DNA from 4 places in the Mesorhizobium sp. LNJC391B00 genome. Region 2 is predicted to be linked to each of the others. Evidence: predicted binding sites of a transcription regulator. Region 2 holds the regulator's gene; each other region holds the start of a gene.
The links. The regulator LexA, encoded in region 2, represses DNA repair genes until DNA is damaged. The targets are predictions, from matches to a motif close to TGTTCNNNNTGTGTTCNG.
Positions count from the first base shown of each region.

Region 1: a site for LexA is predicted at 3,765-3,782, ahead of X750_RS161820 (putative DNA modification/repair radical SAM protein). Genes of this name have one in related genera too.
Region 3: a site for LexA is predicted at 1,206-1,223, ahead of parE (DNA topoisomerase IV subunit B). Genes of this name have one in related genera too.
Region 4: a site for LexA is predicted at 1,366-1,383, ahead of X750_RS150965 (sel1 repeat family protein). Genes of this name have one in related genera too.

Region 1 covers NZ_AYWI01000001.1:156,920-162,242, forward strand. The annotation lists gene X750_RS161840 (WD40 repeat domain-containing protein) at 1-251, shown strand, start outside; gene X750_RS161835 (hypothetical protein) at 253-705, opposite strand; gene X750_RS161830 (aspartate aminotransferase family protein) at 861-2,243, shown strand; gene X750_RS161825 (glutamine synthetase family protein) at 2,279-3,664, shown strand; gene X750_RS161820 (putative DNA modification/repair radical SAM protein) at 3,784-5,019, shown strand; gene X750_RS161815 (UdgX family uracil-DNA binding protein) at 5,022-5,323, shown strand, end outside.
Region 2 covers NZ_AYWI01000012.1:65,318-70,640, forward strand. The annotation lists gene X750_RS140505 (ComEC/Rec2 family competence protein) at 1-2,442, shown strand, start outside; gene lexA (transcriptional repressor LexA) at 2,436-3,218, opposite strand; gene X750_RS140495 (GntR family transcriptional regulator) at 3,425-4,189, opposite strand; gene kynU (kynureninase) at 4,357-5,323, shown strand, end outside.
Region 3 covers NZ_AYWI01000014.1:5,110-10,432, reverse strand. The annotation lists partial or broken gene X750_RS01000000163355 (type II and III secretion system protein family protein) at 1-52, opposite strand, end outside; gene cpaB (Flp pilus assembly protein CpaB) at 131-1,036, opposite strand; gene parE (DNA topoisomerase IV subunit B) at 1,293-3,347, shown strand; gene X750_RS139490 (FUSC family protein) at 3,450-5,323, shown strand, end outside.
Region 4 covers NZ_AYWI01000005.1:62,870-68,192, reverse strand. The annotation lists gene X750_RS150955 (hypothetical protein) at 126-320, opposite strand; gene X750_RS1000000165775 (hypothetical protein) at 372-602, shown strand; gene X750_RS150960 (DUF2147 domain-containing protein) at 739-1,080, opposite strand; gene X750_RS150965 (sel1 repeat family protein) at 1,517-1,783, shown strand; gene X750_RS150970 (ABC transporter substrate-binding protein) at 2,170-3,291, shown strand; gene X750_RS150975 (acetyl/propionyl/methylcrotonyl-CoA carboxylase subunit alpha) at 3,358-5,319, opposite strand.

The sequences.
Region 1 (5,323 bases), on a different contig from region 2:
CGCCGCTGGAGCTCGGCACGCGCGGCAACGCCATGGTGACATCGGTTGCCTGCCATCCGAGCCAGGATGTCGTCGCCGTCGGCTATGATGACGGCATGGTCATGGCGGTGCGCTTTACCGATGCCAAAGAGGTGCTGTTGCGCCGCCCGGGCATGGGCGCCATCACCGCGATGATGTGGGACAAGGAAGAGCGCCGGGTCGCCTTCGGCAGTGCCGCCGGCGACTGCGGCGTCATCGATATCTCGGCGTGACCTATTCGGCTCCGCACGACACCTTGCCGGTCAATTCTTTCGGCTTGCCGTCCTGTTCCGTGTCGGCGGCGTTGTCGTAGACGGCAAGCGTGTACCGGCCGTCATAGACGCCCTCGTCACTGGTCTTGGTCAGGATCGTCAGTTCGACAGAGTTGAATTTATCTCCGAGCTGATGCTCGTGGTAGACGTTCAGCCGCAACTCCTTGTCGTCCAGCCAGTACTGGGTGAGGTCGGAATCCTCGAAGACGGTCTTGCGCAGACTGTCGCCTTCCGGCCGGCCAAGTATCTCGAGATCGCCGCGAAAATTGAAGGTCGGGCCGCCCATACCTCTGGTGACCCCGGCGCCGACCTCGAATTGCACCGCTTTGTCATCGACGGAACACCAGACGCCGCCCGATGCGGAAGCCGCAGCGGCCGACAAGAGTAGCGCAATAGCGCAGATGATCGTCCGCATTTTTCTCCCCAAACCACAGACCCGATCGCATTGGCGCCCGACTGCGCCGGAAGGTCAAGTCTGCCGAACTTGCTGCTGACCCAATGCAGCGCACCAACACGGCCAATTGCGGTTGCCGTCGCCAATTGGGTAGTGTGCCGGCCGAGAGGGATTTCATGTACAGCACGAACAGTTCAAAGGCGTCCATTGGCGGTATCAGCCGTGACCGCATCGCTGCATTGCGGACAAGCGAGGCGAACACCTTCCGCAAGGCGCGGCCGAAATCGCATGCCAAGGTCGGTAACGGCCTGCCAGGCTTCTTCGGCGGTGTGCCGATGCACTGGATGAACGACTGGCCGACGCCATTCCCGATCCTGGTCGAAAGCGCCAAGGGCGCCGCCATCACGGATATCGACGGCAACAGGCTGGACGATTTCTGCCTCGGCGACACCGGTTCGATGTTCGGCCATTCGCCGCCGCCGGTGGCGCGCGCCATCCGCCGCCAGGCCGGGCGCGGCCTGACCTATATGCTGCCTTCGGAGGATGCGCTGGCCATCGGGCCGCTGCTCACACAGCGTTTCGGTCTGCCGTTCTGGCAGATCGCCACCAGCGCCACCGACGCCAACCGCTTCGCGCTGCGTGTTGCCCGCGCTATCACCGGTCGGGAAAAGATCCTGGTCTTCAACGGCTGCTATCACGGCTCGGTCGACGAGACGATGGTCCGGCTGGTCGACGGCAAAGCTGTCAACCGGCCGGGCCTGGCGGGCGAATTCCGCGACCTGACCAGGACGGCGAAGGTCATCGAATTCAACGATGTTGCTGCACTGGAAGCGGCGCTCGCCGACCGCGATGTCGCCTGCGTCATCGCCGAGCCGGTGCTGACAAATTCCTGCATGGTGCTGCCCGATCCGGGTTTTCACGACGCCTTGCGCAAACTGACGCGCGCGGCCGGAACGCTGCTGCTGATCGACGAGACCCACACCATCTCGACCGGCCCAGGGGGCTACACCAGAAAATTCGGGCTGCAGCCCGACCTTTTCGTGCTGGGCAAGCCGATCGCCGGTGGCGTGCCGGCAAGCGTGTGGGGCATGAGCGACGAGGTCGCCTCGCGCTATGCCGACTACAACCGAACCAAGGAGCCGGGCTATTCCGGCATGGGCACGACGCTGTCGGCGAACCCGCTGCAGTTCGCAGCCATGCGCGCAACGCTCGAAGAGGTGATGACGCAGGAGAATTATGCCCGGATGGATCGCCTCGCCCTGCGGCTCGATGCCGGGCTGACCGGCGTCATCGATCGCTACAATCTGCCCTGGCATGTCGCCCGCGTCGGCGCCCGCGTCGAGTTCATCTGCGCCCCCGGCCCGCTCAGGAACGGCGCCGAAGCCGAGACTGCCCATGCGCCGGAGCTTGAGGCGGCTATCCATGTCGCGCTGGTCAACCAGGGCGTGCTGATCGCGCCTTTCCACAACATGATGCTGATCTCACCGGCCACCACCGGCGCCCAGGTCAACCGGCTGATCACCGCCTTCGCCACGGTTGCGGCAAGGCTGACGGCATGAGACAAGCTGCCAAGCCAAACTCGAGTACACTAATCATGACTTCACCTTCGGGCTCGACGCCCGCCGAGGCGCAAGCCTTTCTCGACGCCCATCCCGAAATCGAAGCCTTCGATATCGTCTTGACCGACGCCAACGGGGTCGGCCGCGGCAAGATCGTGCGCCGGCATGAGCTGAAAAGCATCTTCGAGGGCGGCCGCCACATGCCGATCTCGATCCTCGGCCTCGATATCACCGGCGAGGATGTTCACGAAACCGGGCTGATCTGGACGACCGGCGATGGCGACCTCAGGGCCTGGCCGATCCCCGGCACCCTGGTGCCGCTTTACGGCACGAACCCGCCGCGCGGCCAGTTGCTGATGGCGATGTACCATCTCGAGGGACAGCCTATGTCGTCGGACCCACGGCTGGCGCTGGCCAGGCAGGTCGACATCTTGGCGGCCAAGGGCCTCTATCCCGCCGGCGCCTTCGAACTCGAATTTTTCCTGCTTGCCAATGAGCGTGACGCCGACGGCAAGGTAAAGCCGGCGGACGCCGTGCTCGACGGCCGCCGCTCGGCCAAGACGGAAGTCTATTCCGTCGACCATCTGCACGGCATGGAGCCGCTGTTTTCCGACATCTATGCCGCGGCTAAGGCGCAAGGCATTCCGGCCGAAACGGTGATTTCCGAATACGCGCCCGGCCAGTACGAGCTGACGCTGAACTATCGCAAGGATGTCATGCGGGCGGCCGACGACCTCGTCATGTTGAAGCGGCTGGTGCGGGCGCAGGCGCGCCGCCATGGTGTCACCGCCTGCTTCATGGCCAAGCCGATCGAAAAATACGCCGGCTCCGGCATGCATTTCCATGTTTCGTTGCAGGACAAGAACGGCCGCAACGTTTTTGCCGAGGCTGGCGGCGAAAGCTGGTCGCTGCCGCTGCTGCAGGGGCTCGGCGGGCTGATCCAGACCATGGCCGAATCGATGCTGGTGTTTGCGCCGCACGCCAATTCCTGGCGGCGCTTCGTCTCGCAATCCTATGCGCCGGTGGCGCCGACCTGGGGCGTCAACAACCGTTCGGTGGCGCTGCGCGTGCCGGCGGGCGACGCCAAGAACCGGCGCATCGAGCACCGGCCGTCGGGCGTCGACGCCAATCCCTACCTGATCGCGGCAACGGTGCTGGCCGGCATCATCAAGGGTCTGGATGAAGGCCTCGACCCCGGCCCCGAAACCACTGGGAATGGCTATGAAGCCGCCATCACGCGCACGACCATGCCGGTCGACTGGCGCGCTGCGATCGAGGCGGCGCGGGCATCGAGCTTCCTGAAAGAGGCGCTTGGCGAGGATCTGCATCGCACCTTCGTGGCGATCAAGCAGTCGGAGTATCTGCGCGTCGCCCGCACCGTCAGCGAGCTGGATTACCACCTCTACCTCCACGAGGTCTGAGAGACCGCCTGGAACTCGGGCAGTCGTCCTGCTAGCCCGACGATCAGGCGGCGATTACTTTTTCGCCGCCTGCATCAAATGACGTGGCGCTGCAGCCTTCAAGAACATATCATGAACGGATGAGCGCACCCACCGTCCGTGAAAAGCTGGCGATCCTGTCAGACGCCGCCAAATACGATGCTTCCTGCGCCTCGTCCGGCTCGGCGAAGAAGGATTCGCTCCAATCCGGCGGTATCGGCTCCACAGAAGGCATGGGCATCTGCCATTCCTATGCGCCGGATGGCCGCTGCATTTCGCTCCTGAAAATCCTGCTCACCAATTTCTGCATTTACGATTGCAGCTACTGCATCAACCGCTCGTCATCGAATGTGCGCCGCGCCCGCTTTAGCATCGACGAGGTGGTGAAGCTGACCATGGATTTCTACCGGCGCAACTACATCGAGGGCCTCTTCCTGTCCTCAGGAGTCATCCGCTCCCCGGACGAGACCATGGCCGAAATGGTGGAAGTGGCGCGGCGGCTGCGGCTGGACGAAAAATTCTCCGGCTATATTCATCTGAAGACCATTCCGGAAAGCTCGGCCGAACTGGTCGAGCAGGCCGGGCTCTACGCCGATCGGCTGTCTATCAACGTCGAACTGCCGACCGATGAGGGCGTCAAGAAACTGGCGCCGGAGAAGAAGCCGGAAACGATCCGGCTTTCCATGGCGAACCTGCGCCGGAAGATGGAGGAAAAAGCCGAGCCGACGCTGAGGACCAAGAAGCGCGAACGCTTTGCGCCCGGAGGTCAGTCGACGCAGATGATCGTCGGCGCCGACAAAACATCCGACGACGGCATTTTGCACACCAGCGCGCGGCTCTATGGCAGCTATCACCTGCGGCGCGTCTATTATTCCGCCTTCAGCCCGATCCCGGATTCGTCATCGTCGCTGCCGCTGCAAAAACCGCCGCTGATGCGCGAGCACCGGCTCTATCAGGCCGACTGGCTGATGCGTTTCTACGGCTTTTCGCAGCCGGAAATCCTCGCCGGCAGCAGCGACGGCATGCTCGATCTCGCCATTGACCCCAAGCTCGCCTGGGCTTTGCGCAATCGGGCGAGGTTTCCCGTCGACATCAACCGCGCCGACCGCGAAGCGCTGCTGCGGGTTCCGGGTCTGGGCACCAAGGTGGTGGCGAAGATCCTTGAAACCCGCCGCCACCGACGCATGCGGCTGGAAGATGTCGGACGGATCTGCCATTCGATCGCCAAGCTGAGGCCCTTCATCATCGCCGAAGGCTGGTCGCCGGGCGGACTCACCGACAAGACAGGCCTGCGCGACACGATCGTAAAGTCCTGCGAACAACTGTCGCTGTTTTGACCATGCAGCCGGCTCAGCTCGACCTTGCCCGATACACTGTCCGGCTAGCGAGCCAGACCGATTTCGCCGGTTGGCGCGATGCGGCACGGCGTCTGGCGCTGAATGAGGTCCGGCCTGAGGATATTAGTTGGGGTGTCGGGTCCGACGCCAATGATCCTCAAGATGCCTTGCCGGCGGTGCCAGAGGGCGCGCAGCTTACCGTCCCGCGCGAGTTCATCGCCCATGCCGAAACCGCCTTCTGCCACTCCGACCCCGGCCGGTTTGCCTTTCTCTACTGGATGCTTTGGCGCCTGCGCACCGAGCC
Region 2 (5,323 bases):
CGGGGCACGAAGGAAGGCGAAGGCGCCGAGGCAAGCGTCAGCGAACGCTCGCTGTTTGCCGATAGTCCCTATGCCGAGCCGCTGCCCCTCGCGCTGCCTGAGCCGCATCCCGGCGTCGCGCCTGCGCTGCCCGGTCACGCCTTGCCGGCGCAAGTCACAGCGCCCGGATCTATCGCCCGCCTGCGCAGACGGCTTCGCCGTCCGTCATGGCCCGCGCTCCGCCGCAGCCTTGCCGCGGCCGCCAACACGGAGCTCGACCGGGGCGTCGCCTTCCTGCTGGTGCCGGTTTTCCTGGCGGCCGGCGTCATCATTTATTTCTCGCTGGCCGGCGAGCCCGGCTTTGCGCAGCCAATCGCCATTGTGGTGCTGGCGACATGTTGCGCTGTCGCCACGCGATCGCGGCCGAGGACGCATCTGTTCTGCATGGCCGCGATGCTGTGCGCGCTCGGCGTCGTCGCCGCCAAGGTCGAGACCTGGCGCGCCGGAACGCAGATGCTCGGCTCCGAGATCCAGACACGGCTGACCGGCCGCGTCGTCAGTCTCGAACAGATGGAGAGCGGGCGCATCAGGCTGACGCTTGACGTGGTTTCGACCGCTTACCCCGAGTTGCGCTACGCCCCGAAGCGGGTCAGGCTCTCGGCGCGGACCGTTCCCGCCGATATGACCGCCGGCTCCCTGATCACCGGCTATGCCAGGCTGTTGCCGCCGACCGGTCCGGTGCGGCCGGAGAGCTACGATTTCTCCTTCGACAGCTATTTCACCGGTATCGGCGGCAGCGGCTTCTTTCTCGGCAATCCGAAAGCCATTGCTACGCAGGGACCGCCGCCGCTGGCCGCGCGGCTCTCCTCGGCAATCGAGAACGCGCGCGAAAACATTGCCGACCATATCAGGGGCAAGATCGGCGGCGCCGAAGGCGAGATTGCCGCGGCGTTGATTGTCGGCGTGCGCGCCGGCATCCCGGACGAGGTCAACGAAGCGATGCGGCGCACCGGCATCTACCACATCATCTCCATCTCCGGCCTGCACATGGCGCTGGTTGCCGGCACCATCATGGCGTTGCTGCGTGGCGCCTTTGCGCTGTTTCCCGATTTCTCTTCGCGCCGCCCAGTCAAGAAATATGCAGCAGTGGCAGCACTCGTCTCCATCGCCGCCTATCTCGTTATTTCAGGCGTCGTGGTTGCCGCCGAGCGCAGCTTCATCATGCTGGCGGTCATGCTTGTCGCCGTGCTGTTTGATCGCGCCGCACTCACCATGCGCAATCTGGCGATCTCCGCCATCGCCGTCATCCTGGTGTCGCCGCACGAGGTGGTCGGTCCCAGCTTCCAGATGTCGTTTGCCGCCACCGCCGCCCTTGTCGGCGCCTATGCCGGCTGGGCCGATTACCGCGCCGACAAGGTGAGAACGCCGCTGGCAAAGCGCTCCTTCGTCGGCTTCCTGTCGCGAAAATTCGCGCTGGCCATGGGCGGCCTCGCCATGACCTCGATCATCGCCGGCAGTGCAACCTTGCTGTTCGCCATCTGGCATTTTCAGCGTGTGTCGCCGCTCAGCCTGATCGCCAATCTGGCCGTGATGCCGATTGTTTCGTTGATCGTCATGCCCTTTGCCGTGCTCAGCGCACTGGCGATGCCGTTCGGCGCCGACGGGCCGTTCCTCTATGTGATGGGCAAGGGTCTGATGGCGATGATCGCTATATCGGCCTGGATTTCCGAGCGCTCGCCGGTCGACGCCGTCGGGCTGATCTCCATCCGCTCGGTGCTGTTGGTGGCGGTCGCCCTCGTCATCGCCACCATGGCCACCACCTGGCTCAGGCTGGCGGCCGTGCCTTTCGCGCTGGCCGGCCTGTTGACGGTGCCGCAGGTGCTTACGCCCGACGTGCTCATATCCGAGGACGCACATCTGGTGGCCATGCCGATAGGTGGCGGCGAACTCGCCCTCAACCGCGAACGCTCCAACGAATTCACCACGGACAATTGGAAACGGGCGCTGCGGGCCGAAACCATTATCCCGCCCGAGATTTTCGAGGCAACAGATACGCGGTTCGATCTCGATCCGCTCGATCTGCCGCCCGGGTCGCCCTTCTATTGCATGGGCGATCTCTGTATCGCCCGACACCCTTCCGGAGCCATTGTAGCCCTTGCCAAAGACCGCAAGACGGCGCGGCCGGCCTGTGCCTTCGCGAGCCTGATCGTCATCGATGACGCCACCGCCTACAATCCGTGCCGCGACCCGCTGGTGCTGGTCGTGACGAAGAAACAGCTGGCCCGCGACGGCAGCGCCGCCGTCTTCTTCGATCCGCAATCGGCAGCTGCAGCGCCAACCATCCGCTTCGCCGTCGACAAGCCGTATCGCCCCTGGCACGAGCAACGCCGCTTCTCCCGCGAAGCGCGCGGCCTGCCGCCTTACAACCAGCGTGAAAAGTACAAACCCAAGCCGGCTCAGTAGCGCCGGATCAATCCGACAAGCTTGCCCTGCACCTTCACCCTGTCCGGTCCAAAAATGCGGGTCTCGTAGGCCGGGTTGGCGGCTTCCAGGGCGATCGAGGCGCCCTTGCGGCGGAAGCGTTTCAGGGTCGCTTCCTCATCGTCGACCAACGCCACCACGATCTCGCCGGGGCTGGCTGTGTCGGCATTGCGGATGATGACCGTGTCGCCATCGAAAATGCCGGCCTCGATCATCGAATCGCCCTTGACCTCGAGCGCGTAGTGTTCACCGCCCATGATCATGTCGGGCGGCACCGAGATCGAATGGGTCTGATGCTGGATGGCGTCGATCGGCACACCGGCAGCAATGCGTCCCATCACCGGGATCGACACCGCCGAAACGGCGTCGTCATTGCCGGCCGACATCGAACGCGACGGCGAGCCCGGCTTGATCTGGCGGCCGATACCGCCTTGGCCCATCGCGCCTTGTCCTTGGCCGCCTTGCCCTTGGCCGGTTTGACCAAGACTGCCCTGAATGACGCTCGGCGAAAACTTCCTCGCCGCATTGAGGCCTGGTGCGATCGAGTCGGGCAGCCGCAGCACTTCCAGCGCGCGCGCCCGGTTCGGCAGCCGGCGAATGAAACCGCGCTCCTCAAGCGCCGTGATCAGGCGGTGGATGCCGGACTTGGAGGCGAGGTCAAGCGCTTCCTTCATCTCATCGAAGGACGGCGGGATTCCGCTCTCCTTCAGGCGTTCATGGATGAACATCAGAAGCTCATGTTGTTTGCGCGTCAGCATCGCGGCCCCCAGGGGTTCTGAAACCAGAATCAGAAAAAACAAACCCAGAACAAACACTATCTGTTCCAGTTGTGTTCCGCAACCTTTTAAAGTTTAATGAATGTGTTGACGTTTTGTTCAGCGTGACGTTCGGCACCGCCGAGCGGCGCTCGTAGTCGTTGGCCGGCAACGGGGTGAAACGAAGACAAAGTGCCCTGCGTCGTCGGCTACGATCGCCGCTTCCTTTTCGGACGGGGCTGCGCAGCATCCGCGCCGGGTTCACTCTGGGCATAGACCTGCAGCGTGTAGCCGATGTGAGCGGTCATCAGAGTTTTCGCACGTTCGACGTCGCGATCGAGGGCCGCTTCCATCAGGGCGGTATGGTGTTCGATCGCCACGGCGTCGCGCAGGGCCGCCACGGCCTTCCGGTGGCCATCCGTGCGGCCGGCGGCGGCGCGCAGCGTCGGGGCCAGACCCAGAAAGCGGTGATGGCGATGCAATTGGTCGGAAATCGTCGCATTGAAGCGCAGCAGCCAGCTGGATGTCGCGGCACTGAGCAGCGCCGCATGGAAGGCATCGTGTTTTTCGTACCACGCGTCGACCGCATCATCCGATGGATCGTCGAGAACAGACCCGCACCGTGAGAGACGATAGTGGGCGGCAACGACCGCGTCTTCCCACTCACGGTCGCCCTCCTCGATCGATTCCACCAGCAGGGGCAGTTCGACCACCAGCCGCGCACGCGCCAAATCCTCGAGCTCCGCCCGAGAGACGGGAGCGACCGCAAACCCGCGGTTGCTGATGGCGGTCACAAGCCGTTCCGCCTCCAGCCGCGACAGCGCCTCGCGCAACGGCGTCCAGCCGATGCCGTAGGTGTTGCGCAGCGTGCTCAGCTTCAACGGCGCGGCAGGCGCCAGCCGGGTCGCAAGAATATCGCGCCTGAGCAGGCGATAGGCCGCTTCCGTCTTCGAGGTCTGCTCGTCATCCAGCATCGTGATCCATCAGACATAAACGCTCGGCGGATCATTATATATCAAAGCCTTTCAATGGGTGAATTATATATAATGTTTGACAGTTCAAGGGCGACCACTCAAGATCGCCGGCATGTTTGGGCGGCAGGCTCCGCCGCGCGCGTTTGTCCATGGAGGGGCGCCGGATCATGAGCACGACACCCGATCTCGCTACAATCGAAGCAATGGATGCCGCCGATCCGCTGCGCTCCATGCGCGAACGCTTTGTCTTGCCGCAAGGCGTGATTTATCTCGACGGCAATTCCCTGGGCGCCGCGTCAGCGGTCGTCTTCAGCGAACTGCAGCAGGCCGCCACGCAGGAATGGGCGCACGACCTCATTCGCGCCTGGAACACCGCCGGCTGGTTCAACATGCCGGTGGAACTCGGAGATCAGCTCGGGCGACTGATCGGCGCGGCTGATGGGCAGACGGTGGTCTGCGACACAACCTCGATCAACATCTACAAGCTGCTGCACGCAGCGCTCGGCATGCGGCCGGATCGGTCGGTCATCGTTGCCGAGGGCGACAGTTTCCCGACCGACCTCTACATGGCCGAAGGCGTCGCCTCGACCCGGCCGGGAACGCGGCTGCGGCTGGAGGGCGTCGACGCGGCCGCAATCGAGGAGCTGATCGACGACAGCGTTGCCGTCATCCTGGTCAACCACGTCAACTACAAATCCGGCCAGTTGCGCGACATGGCGGCGCTGACGCGCAAGGCACATGACGCCGGCGCGCTGATCATCTGGGATCTCTGCCACACGGCCGGCGCCTTGCCGGTCGAACTTGACCGTGCCAATGCCGATTTCGCCGTCGGCTGCACCTACAAATACCTCAATGGCGGCCCGGGCTCGCCAGCCTTCATCTACGCGGCCGAGCGCCACCATGACGATGCCCACCAGCCGCTCAGCGGCTGGTGGGGCCATGCGCGGCCCTTTGCCTTCGAGCAGGGCTTTGCCGTCGGCAGCGGCATTCGCCGCTTCCTGTGCGGAACGCAGCCGGTGCTGTCGATGCGGGCGCTCAAGGGCGCGCTCGATATCTGGAACGACGTCGATATGGCGGCGGTGCGCAGAAAAAGCATCGCGCTGACCGACCTGTTTATCCAGCTCGTCGAAGCCA
Region 3 (5,323 bases), on a different contig from region 2:
GGCCGAGCATTGCGGCCGCGGCCAGGCAAGCCCCCACCGCAAGCGCCCGCATTGGGCGCAGCCCTTTCGTAGTTCGAAATGCATGAAGTCCCGACATCTGTCCCGTCCCTCGCCCGGTCCCCACCGGCAGTTATTGCTGGTCCCGCGCAGGAACCTGGTATTCTTCGACCTGCGTGCCGCGCGTCACGATGATCGTCTTGAATTTCGGCTTCTCAGGCTCCTTGGTCGCGGCAGTGAACAGCGCGCCGGCAGCGGCCTGGACGCCGGAGGCGACCGATCCGCCGAAGGACGAGATGGTGGTGACGCCGTCCTTGGCGGCCCCTCCGTCTGCGGCCGAGCGGAGCGACAGCGACAAGGTGCCGACGGTGCGGGCAAGCGCCACTTTCTGCGCGCCTTCGGTCGTCACCTCGATGGTGACGGAATTGGCGATCTGCGGTGTGGTCTGGCGCTCGTCGGCGCCCTGCCCCACGGTCAGCACCTTGGCGTCGGAGACGACGATCTCGGAGGTAACGGTCGATCCGGCAGCGCCCTGCGCGTTCTTGGCCACTTCCTGGATTTCGCCCGCATCGCGTGTCAGCACCACGTCGACCCGGTCGCCCGGCATGACGAAGCCGCCGACACCGGCGATCTCGTCGGTGCGGATTGTCACCGCCCGCATGCCGGGCGTCATCATGTTTGATAGCGTCGCGCGGCCGTTCGGCCCCGACAATTTGCTGATCAGCACCGGCTCGTTGACCTCGATCGGCGACAATACCACGCGGCTGCCTTCGGCGAGCAATGCATTGACTGTGGTGAACGCGCCCTGCGGCACCGAATCCTCGGACCATGGGATTTCGCTGAGCTGCGCCCGGTCAAGCTCCATGCCGTAACGCAGCGGCGCGTTGGCCACCACTATGGTCTTGAAGACGACCTTGGGGACGGCGGGCGCCGGGATCGACGCCGTTTTCTCTTCGGCATCGGCCTTGGCCTGGCTTTTCACCCAGAAATCCGCGGCAAAGATTGAAATCGCGCCGAAGACGGCAGCGATGCCAATCATCGTTATGGCCTTGCCCCTCACAACCAACCCCTGACATTCGTGGTCTTTTGTTTTGTTGGAGCGACGCTAGGCCGCTTTGTTAAAGATTCAGGAATCGCGGCCGCTCCGCACGGACCTATTTCCGCCGGCTTGGTTATCGAAAGGTTTTAGGATAAGAAGGGTTTAATCCCCGAACGTAACAGGAACTTCCGTCGCTTGGCGCCGAAAAGCGTGGCAGTATCGACGGGTGATTCGCGGCACGGATTCTATGGTAGGCATGGACGACAACAACGATCTTTTCGGCAATCTGGAAAAGCAGCCCCAACCGGCTCGGACACCTTCGCGCCCGGCCGACCCGCTGGTGCAGGCCACGAAGCGTCCTGCCGCGACCAAGGACGGCAGCGAGGGCTATAGCGCCGCCGACATCGAGGTGCTGGAGGGGCTGGAGCCGGTGCGGCGCCGTCCCGGCATGTATATTGGCGGCACCGACGACAAGGCGATGCACCATCTGTTTGCCGAGGTCATCGATAATTCGATGGACGAGGCGGTCGCCGGCCATGCCACCTTCATCGATGTCGAGCTGTCGGCCGACGGATTTCTGACCGTCACCGACAATGGCCGCGGCATTCCGGTCGATCCGCATCCGAAATTCAAGAAACCGGCGCTCGAAGTCATCATGACGACGCTGCATTCGGGCGGCAAGTTCGATAGCAAGGTCTATGAGACCTCCGGCGGTCTGCACGGTGTCGGCGTCTCGGTCGTCAATGCGCTGTCGGACCATCTCGAAGTCGAGGTCGCGCGCGGTCGCCAGCTTTACCGCCAAAGGTTCTCGCGCGGCGTTCCGGTGAGCGGGCTGGAGCAGCTCGGCGAAGTGCACAACCGGCGCGGCACCAAAATCCGCTTCCATCCCGACGAGCAGATTTTCGGCAAGGGCGCCGCCTTCGAGCCGGCGCGGCTCTATCGCATGACCCGCTCGAAAGCCTATCTGTTCGGCGGCGTCGAGATCCGCTGGAGCTGCGACCCATCGCTGATCAAGGAAAAGGACCAGACGCCGGCCAAGGCGGAGTTCCATTTCCCCGGCGGCTTGAAGGACTATCTCAAGGCATCGCTCGGCGATGATTTCCAGGTGACCCGCGAAATCTTCGCCGGCAAGAGCGAGAAGCAGGGCGGCCACGGTTCGCTGGAATGGGCGGTGACCTGGTTCGGCGGTGACGGCTTCGTCAACTCCTACTGCAACACAATCCCGACCGGCGAAGGCGGCACGCATGAGGCCGGCTTTCGCAATGTGCTGACGCGCGGGCTTCGGGCCTATGCCGACCTGGTCGGCAACAAGCGCGCCTCGATCGTCACCTCCGAAGACGTGATGATCTCGGCGGCAGGCATGCTGTCGGTGTTTATTCGCGAGCCGGAATTCGTCGGCCAGACCAAGGACAGGCTGGCAACGATCGAAGCCATTCGCATTGTCGAGACCGCCATCCGCGATCCCTTCGACCACTGGCTGGCCGACAATCCGCAGGAAGCCTCCAAGCTGCTGGAATGGGTGATTGCGCGCGCCGACGAGCGGGTGCGCCGGCGCCAGGAAAAGGAGGTGTCGCGCAAGAGCGCGGTGCGCAAGCTGCGCCTTCCCGGCAAGCTCGCCGACTGCACGCAGAACGCCGCCGCGGGCGCCGAACTGTTCATCGTCGAAGGCGACTCGGCCGGCGGCTCGGCCAAGCAGGCGCGCGACCGCGCCAGCCAGGCGGTGCTGCCGCTGCGCGGAAAAATCCTCAACGTCGCCAGCGCCGGCAACGACAAGCTCGCCGCCAACCAGCAGATTTCGGACCTGATTCAGGCGCTCGGCTGCGGCACGCGCTCGAAATACCGCGACGAGGATTTGCGCTACGACCGCGTGATCATCATGACCGACGCCGACGTCGACGGCGCTCACATAGCCTCGCTGCTGATCACCTTCTTCTACCAGGAAATGCCGAACCTGGTGAATGGCGGCCATCTCTATCTGGCGGTGCCGCCGCTCTATTCGATCCGGCAAGGCGGCAAGGTTGCCTATGCCAGGGACGATGCGCACAAGGACGAGCTGTTGCGCACCGAATTCACCGGCCGCGCCAAGGTCGAGATCGGCCGCTTCAAGGGCCTGGGCGAGATGATGGCCGCGCAGCTCAAGGAAACCACCATGGACCCGAGGAAGCGCACGCTGCTCAGGGTCGATGTCATCGACGCCGTGGCGGCGACCAAGGATGCTGTCGACGCGCTGATGGGCACCAAGCCGGAAGCCCGCTTCCGCTTCATCCAGGAACGCGCCGAATTCGCCGCGACGGAAGTGCTGGATATCTGAGCGCCGGCCAACTCTTCGTTTTGACGCAGTTCCGGGCGGAAAACCGTTTCACACTTTTCCTGGAACTGCTCTAGCCTGCGCTTCCGATACGGAGACCAGCTTGTGATCCGGGCGCGGCTGAAGAGCTACTTCGAAACCAGTTTGGCGGGCCTGACGCAGCCGACGCGCTCGGATTGGATTTTCGCCCTGCGCACGGTTTCGGCCGGTCTGATCGCGCTTCTCGCTGCTTACGCGCTAAAACTCGACCACCCGCAATGGGCGATGATGACGGTCTTCATCGTCGCCCAGCCGGTCGCCGGCATGGTGCTGGCGAAAGGTTTTTACCGGCTGCTCGGCACGCTGGCCGGTGGACTTGCGGCGATCGGCATCACCTCGGTTTTCGGCACCAATCCCTGGCTGCTGGTCACGGCGCTATCCGTCTGGATTGGGCTGTGCACGCTGGTTTCGTCGCTGCTGCGCAATCCGGAAGCCTATGGCGCCGCACTTGCCGGCTATACCGCGATGATCATTGGGCTGCCGGCTTTCGGCCAGCCGCACGTGGTCGTCGATCTCGCTGTCGCGCGCTGCGCCGAGATCGTGCTCGGCATCGTCTGCGCCGGCCTGACCAGCCGGCTGATCCTGCCCAAGCTGGCCGCTGACGCCATCATCTCCAGGCTGAAGCGCAGCATCCTCGACCTTGCAACCTATGCAGGCGGCGCTTTTTCCGGTGGCGACCCGGCGACGCTGGCCGGCCTGCACCGCAAGCTGATCACCGACGCCCAGATGCTGGCCGAGATGCGCGCCTATGCCCGGCTCGAAGCACCGAGCTTCGCCACCCGCGCCCATCCGGTCCGGCTAACCATCGGTCAGCTTCTCTCGGCGCTGTCGGCGGCGCGCGCGCTGCATTCGCATGCCGCGCCGAAAAACGCAGCGCTCATTCCGGTACGCTCCGAACTGCAGTCGATGGTCAGCGAGCTGGCAGCGACGCCCGAGGCGCTGGACGACACGTCGCCCTGGGTGACGCGGCTCGACGCGATTGCCGGCAAGGCCCGGCAAATGCCCGACGCCTCGACCGATCAGGGCGACGACAGGGTCGGCACCATAACCCGCCTCACCATCGCCGCCGATTTCGCCGAAGCCTTCAAGCAGGTGCTGCGCGGCCTCGACGCCCTGCGCGCACCGGTGACGGGCCCCAGCCGGAGCAACAGGCAGCTGCCTGCGCTGGTGGTGCACCGCGATTATCCCGGGGCTTCGCGCAATGCCATACGCGCCGGCCTTGCCACGTTGGCGGTCGCCGCCTTCTGGCTGACGACGAAATGGTCCGACGCGGCCGGCACCGTCATCCTCGTTGCCGTCGTCTCCAGTCTTTTCGCCGCGCGGCCTGACCCGGTGCGGGTGTCCTGGGGCTTCTTCAAGGGAACGCTGCTGGCTTTGCCCTTTGCCTTCCTTGTCGGCCAGGTCGCGCTGCCTGCTTTGCCCGGCTTCGGCTGGTTCACGCTGTTTGTCGTGCCGATCCTGGTACCGACGGCGCTGGGCATGGCCAATCCGCGCACCGTCGGCGTGGCGACGGCGTTTGCAATCAATTTCCTCGCCTTCCTCAGCCCGCATCAGGCGATGACCTATGCCCCAGGCCCGTTCTTCGCCGGCTCGGCGTCGGTGCTGGTCGGCATCCTGCTGGCCATCGGCGTCTTCATCGTGGTGCTGCCGGTCGATCCATGGCGCGCGGCCAACCGCATCGTGCGCGCCATGCGCGAGGATCTGGCGCGGCTGTGTCTGCACGAGCGGGTACCGCGGCGTTCGGCCTTCGAGAGCCTGGCCTATGACCGCATCAACCAGCTGATGCCGCTCTTGCAGAATGCCGGCAGGAAAGGCGATGCGATCCTGGGCGGCGGGGTCGCCGCCGTTACCGTCGGCCTCGAAATCCTGCGCCTGCGCGCCGCGCAGCAGAGGCCGTCCACTCCTACCGACACCGCGCTCTCGATCGCCAATTTCCTGCG
Region 4 (5,323 bases), on a different contig from region 2:
GAGTCGAGGACGGGCGCGAAGCGACCAAACTGGTTGGCTTCGAGAACCGGAGCGGAGCGTACTCGAAGCATGTGAGCACCAAGGCCGCCACTTGCAGGCCAGCATCACCTTAATACCGGCACACCTTACCCGCGCTGCAGACTGACCAGCAAGACAAAGCCGACGCCATGCTTCTTCGGCGCCGGCGCGTCGATCGTCGTGTCGGCATTGGCCCGCATCATTGGCATGGCCAGGACCGGCGCCGACAGCACGACCAGGACGAGCGCCGCCCGCGGCAGGAGCCGAAGGGTCTGGAGGGCGTTGATGGCGATGCGGTTCATGGCTTTTGCTTTTCTGTTTGGATCTATGTCTTTGTCGTCTCAGGGGCGAAAATGGTTCATGCAATCGAATTGGCAGGAACTGGCTGCATTCCAGGAACGGGCCGGACGGCCGGATTCGGCCACGAGGATGGCGAAGAGCATCCCGAACAGGCTCATCAACAGGCAGACGATGGTGAAGCGGCGAGCGAGCATTTGCGTGGTGTCTCCTTGAACACGCCATCAAAATGCCCTGATGCGACTGAACCGGCGCTGATGCCGGCGTTCATCTACGGTTCAAAGTGATTGACGATGTTTTAGGGAGCGCATCGGTTCGGGTTTGCGCCGCCGCAAACGGCACGGTCGTCGCTATGGCGCGGACCGTCCTGCAAAAGAAAACGGGGCCTGTGAAGGCCCCGTTGGTCAACTCAAAGCAGCAAGATCAGAGCTTGTGCCAGGTCTGGCTCTTGCAGATCAGCCCGCCGAGCACGCAGCCGCTCATCTTGAGCGAGGTGCCCGACAGTGTTGCCTTGCCCGAATAGGTCTTGTCGTTTGCCGGATCGGTGATGTTGCCGGCATATTTGTTGGCCCCGGCCGCCTTGAGCGAACCGATGGTCTTCCCGGCATATTTGCCGGTCTTCAGGGTGATGGAGAATGAACCGCTGCCGCCGATAACTGCTGTGTCGCCGGCTTGTGTCTTCCAATTGCCTTCGATCGGATCGGCCCAAGCCGCACCAGCCATCATCACGGCGGCCGCCAGGGCCAAGCTCACTTTGCGAAACATATCTGTCCTCCCTGGTTTAGATGGGGCAGCCGCCTCTCTGCCCCTTACGCAAACGTAAGCTAATCCAGCTCCCGGCAAAACAAAAGCGTGCCGCGACGGAAGGTTTCGCAATTTTCATGCGGGGTCGGGAGAGTGCAGCCCGTGGAAATAAACGATCGAGGCGTTGGCTTTGGTTCGCGTGGTTAGCAGAGTGTTGATCGGCGCCTTGCAAATTTTCGTCAAATCGGTCGAGAAACGGCGGGATTGCTGACTTTGTATCCTTAACGAATTTCCGCGTTTACCTCTTGTTTTAGCTTTGTTTTCTCCAAATTAAGCACGCCATTTAACGACGGATTCAAGGCTCGGCCTCATTCTCGGAAGCATCGAAAGAGCGGCTCCCCAGGGAACACCGGGGGACAGAAGAGGCCCGCTCTCGGGAGCCAGACAGGGGACTAAAATGGCACGTTTTGAAATGCTTGAAGCCGGCTTCGGCGCCATGGGGGCAACTGCCCAGGCCGACATTCTTTTCGAACTGGGCATGATGTATGCGACCGGCCGCGATTGCGAGATCGATGTCGTTGCCGCCCACAAATGGTTCAACATCGCCGCCATCAAGGGCTCGGTCCGCGCCGCGGAACTGCGCTCGGAATTGTCGGCCGCAATGTCCAAGGTCGAGATCGCCAAGGCGCTGCGCGAAGCCCGCGAATGGATGACGATGCACTGAGATCGCGAGCAGATTATCGCAGGCAGATTATCGAAAACAGGGAAGCCCCGGGATCAAGACCGCAAAGACGGTCGGAACCGGTGAAACGACAAGGCCGCGACAAGACGGCCGACCATGAAAGAACAAGAACGCGGCAGGCCGGCACGGTCCAGTCGTGCACAATGGGGACGGCGGGCAGGTTTTCGTGGCGCGGGGGCGCATGGGGACTGCTACGAGCAAAAAGCCACGACCGGCCGGAACAGGCTGGCGTGGCTTTTTGCGTTGATGAGGCCCAATCGAGCGGCGCCGATGCGCCTAGACAGGCCCAATGAAGGATGAAATTGTCCCGCCTTCGGAAAGAAGCGCGGCCAGAGCGGCTGCGCGAGTGTGGGAGGAGTTCTATCACCATGAAAAAAACGGGTATTTTGAGCGCGGCCGTATTTGGCCTGATGATGAGCGCTCCGGTTGCCTTTGCCGATGACATCACCATTTCGGTGGTCGGCCCGATGACCGGACAACTCGCCACGATCGGCGACCAGTTCAAGCAGGGCGCAACGGCAGCCGCCGACGCGATCAACGCCGCCGGCGGTGTCAACGGCTCGATGATCAAGCTCGACATCGAGGACGACCAGTGCGATCCCAAGCAGGCGGTTTCGGTGGCCAACCGGATCGTTGCCAACAGCGTCAAGTTTATTGACGGCCATGCCTGTTCAGGTTCGAGCATCCCGGCTTCCGCCGTCTACGCCGAGGCCGGCGCGCTGATGATGAGCCCGGCCTCTTCAAATCCCGAGCTGACCGATGCCGCCGCCAAGGCCGGCTGGCCGACGATCATGCGTCTCTATACGCGTGACGACGCGCAGGGCGCCTTCATTGGCCCGTGGATCGCCAAGAAATATGCCGGCAAGAATGTCGTTATCCTGCATGACAAGAGCGCCTACGGTCAGGGCGTTGCCGATGCCGTGAAGGCGACGATGAATGCCGGTGGCCTAAAGGAGATCGACTATGAAGGCATCAATGCCGGCGAGAAGGATTATTCGGCTCTCGTCACCAAGCTGAAGGACCTCAAGGCCGACGTTGTCTATTTCGGCGGCTATCACCCGGAAGCCGGGCTTATCCTGCGTCAGTCGGCCGAGCAGAGCGTCAAGTTCCAGCTGATCATGCCGGATTCGATCGCCTCGCCAGAATTCTGGCAGGTCGCCGGCCCCGCCGGTGAAGGCACCCTGTTCGTCTTCCCGTCGGACCCGCAGGCCAAGCCGGAAGCCAAGGAGGCCATCGCCAAGATCAAGGCGGGCGGCTTCGTGCCGGAAGGCTTTACGCTGTTCTCCTACGCCGTCGTTCAGGCGTTTGCAGAGGGCGTCAAGCGCGCCGGAACGGACGATCCGGTCAAGGTAGCCGAAGCGCTGAAGAACGGCACGCCGTTCAGCACCGTGGTCGGCGACGTGACCTTCGACGAGAAGGGCGATCTGAAGAACGCCAGCTACGACATCAACCAGTGGCACGACGGCAAATACGCACCGATCGCGCAGTAAGCGGCCGCGTACTCATGGCAATGGCCGGGCTTGTCCCGGCCATTTTTCATTCAAGCCTCCAGCCGGCTATGCAGCCTCTTCAACGAAGCGCACCAGCACCGTTCCGTCGGTGACCTGCGCGCCCTCGGTGGCGATCTCGGCGATCACGCCGTCATGGCTGGCCGCGATCGTGTGCTCCATCTTCATCGCTTCCAGGATCAGTAGCGGCTGGCCCTTGATCACCCTTTCGCCCTTTGCCGCGCGCACCAGCTTGACCAGGCCCGGCATCGGCGCGCGCAGGCTGCCTGAAGCGGCGGCCGCCTCGTCGGTGCGCGCCAGCGGATCCGGGACGAGGAAACTGTAGCCGACCGCGCCTTCGAACACGGTGACGTGGCCTGGCCAGCGGGCAAGGCGAAGGGCGGCGCGAAGATCATGCGAATTGACGCTGTCATAGGGCGCGTCCAGCGCCACCTCGAAGCGCCCGTCCGGCCGCACTGAAACACGCGCCAGTATATCGTCCTCGCCATGGCGCAGGCGCGTGCGGCGCGCAACGCTGTGGAAATGCGCATAGCCGGCAAGCGACGACCACGGATCGTTCGACGGCGGCAAGGCACCGGCCCCGGCCGCTGCAAGGGCTGCCGCGGCAACGATCCCGCAGCTCGGCGGGGCGACCGCGGTCAGCGCTTCCTGATGCCTGCCGATCAGGCCGGTATCGACATCACCGGCCGAAAAATCGGCGTCCGCGGCAAGTGCCGCGAGAAAGGCGGTGTTGACGGTCGAGCCGGCAATCTCGGTCTGCGACAACGCAGTGCCGAGCGCATCGAGCGCCGCCTGCCTGTCCTTGGCGTGGACGACCAGCTTGGCAATCATCGGATCGTAGAAGGGCGAGATCGCATCGCCGGCCCGCACGCCGGTCTCGATGCGCATGCTGGCGCCTTCGGGCGCGTTGTCGGGAAACGCCAGGTGATGCAGCGTGCCGGTCGCCGGCAGAAACCCTTTCGCCGCGTCCTCGGCATAGATGCGCGCCTCGAAGGCGTGGCCGGAAAGCGTGATTTCGCTCTGCGTCTTCGGCAGCTTTTCGCCGGCGGCTACCCGCAACTGCCACTCGACCAGGTCGGTGCCGGTGACCATTTCGGTGACGGGATGCTCGACCTGCAGGCGGGTGTTCATTTCCATGAACCAGAAGCGGTCGGCCTTCAGCCCTTGCGAGGCATCGACGATGAATTCGATGGTGCCGGCGCCGGAATAGCTGATCGCCTTGGCGGCCTTGACCGCCGCTTCCGTCATCGCCTCGCGCAGCGCCAGCGTCATGCCGGGCGCCGGCGCTTCCTCGATCACCTTTTGGTGGCGGCGCTGCGCCGAGCAGTCGCGCTCGTAGAGATGCACGGCATTGCCAAAATTGTCGCCGAATACCTGGACCTCGATGTGGCGCGGCTTGTCGACATATTTTTCGACCAGCACGCGGTCGTCGCCGAACGCGGCCTTGGCCTCGCGCCGTGCGCCCGACAGCGCCTCGGAGAAATCGTCGGGATGTTCGACCCGGCGCATGCCCTTGCCGCCACCGCCGGCGCGCGCCTTGATCAGAACGGGATAGCCGATCTCACGCGCCTTGGACGCCAGCAGCACGATCTCCTGCGCCTCGCCATGATAGCCCGGCACCACCGGCACGCCGGCCTTTTCCATCAGCCGCTTGGCCGCGTCCTTCAGCCCCATGGCGCGGATCGAGGCGGCCGACGGGCCGATGAAGGTGAGCCCTGCCGCCACCACCTGGTCGACGAAATCGGGGTTTTCCGAGAGGAAGCCATAGCCGGGGTGAATTGCTTCGGCGCCGGTCGCCAGCGCCGCCGCAACAATCCTGTCGCCGCGCAGATAGCTTTCACCGACGGGCGAAGCGCCGATATGCACCGCCTCGTCGGCCATTTCGACATGCAGAGCCTTGGCGTCCGCGTCGGAATAGACGGCAACGGTGCGCACCCCCATCTTCCTGGCCGTGCGTATCACCCGGCAGGCGATCTCGCCGCGATTGGCGATCAGGATCTTGGCGAACATGGAG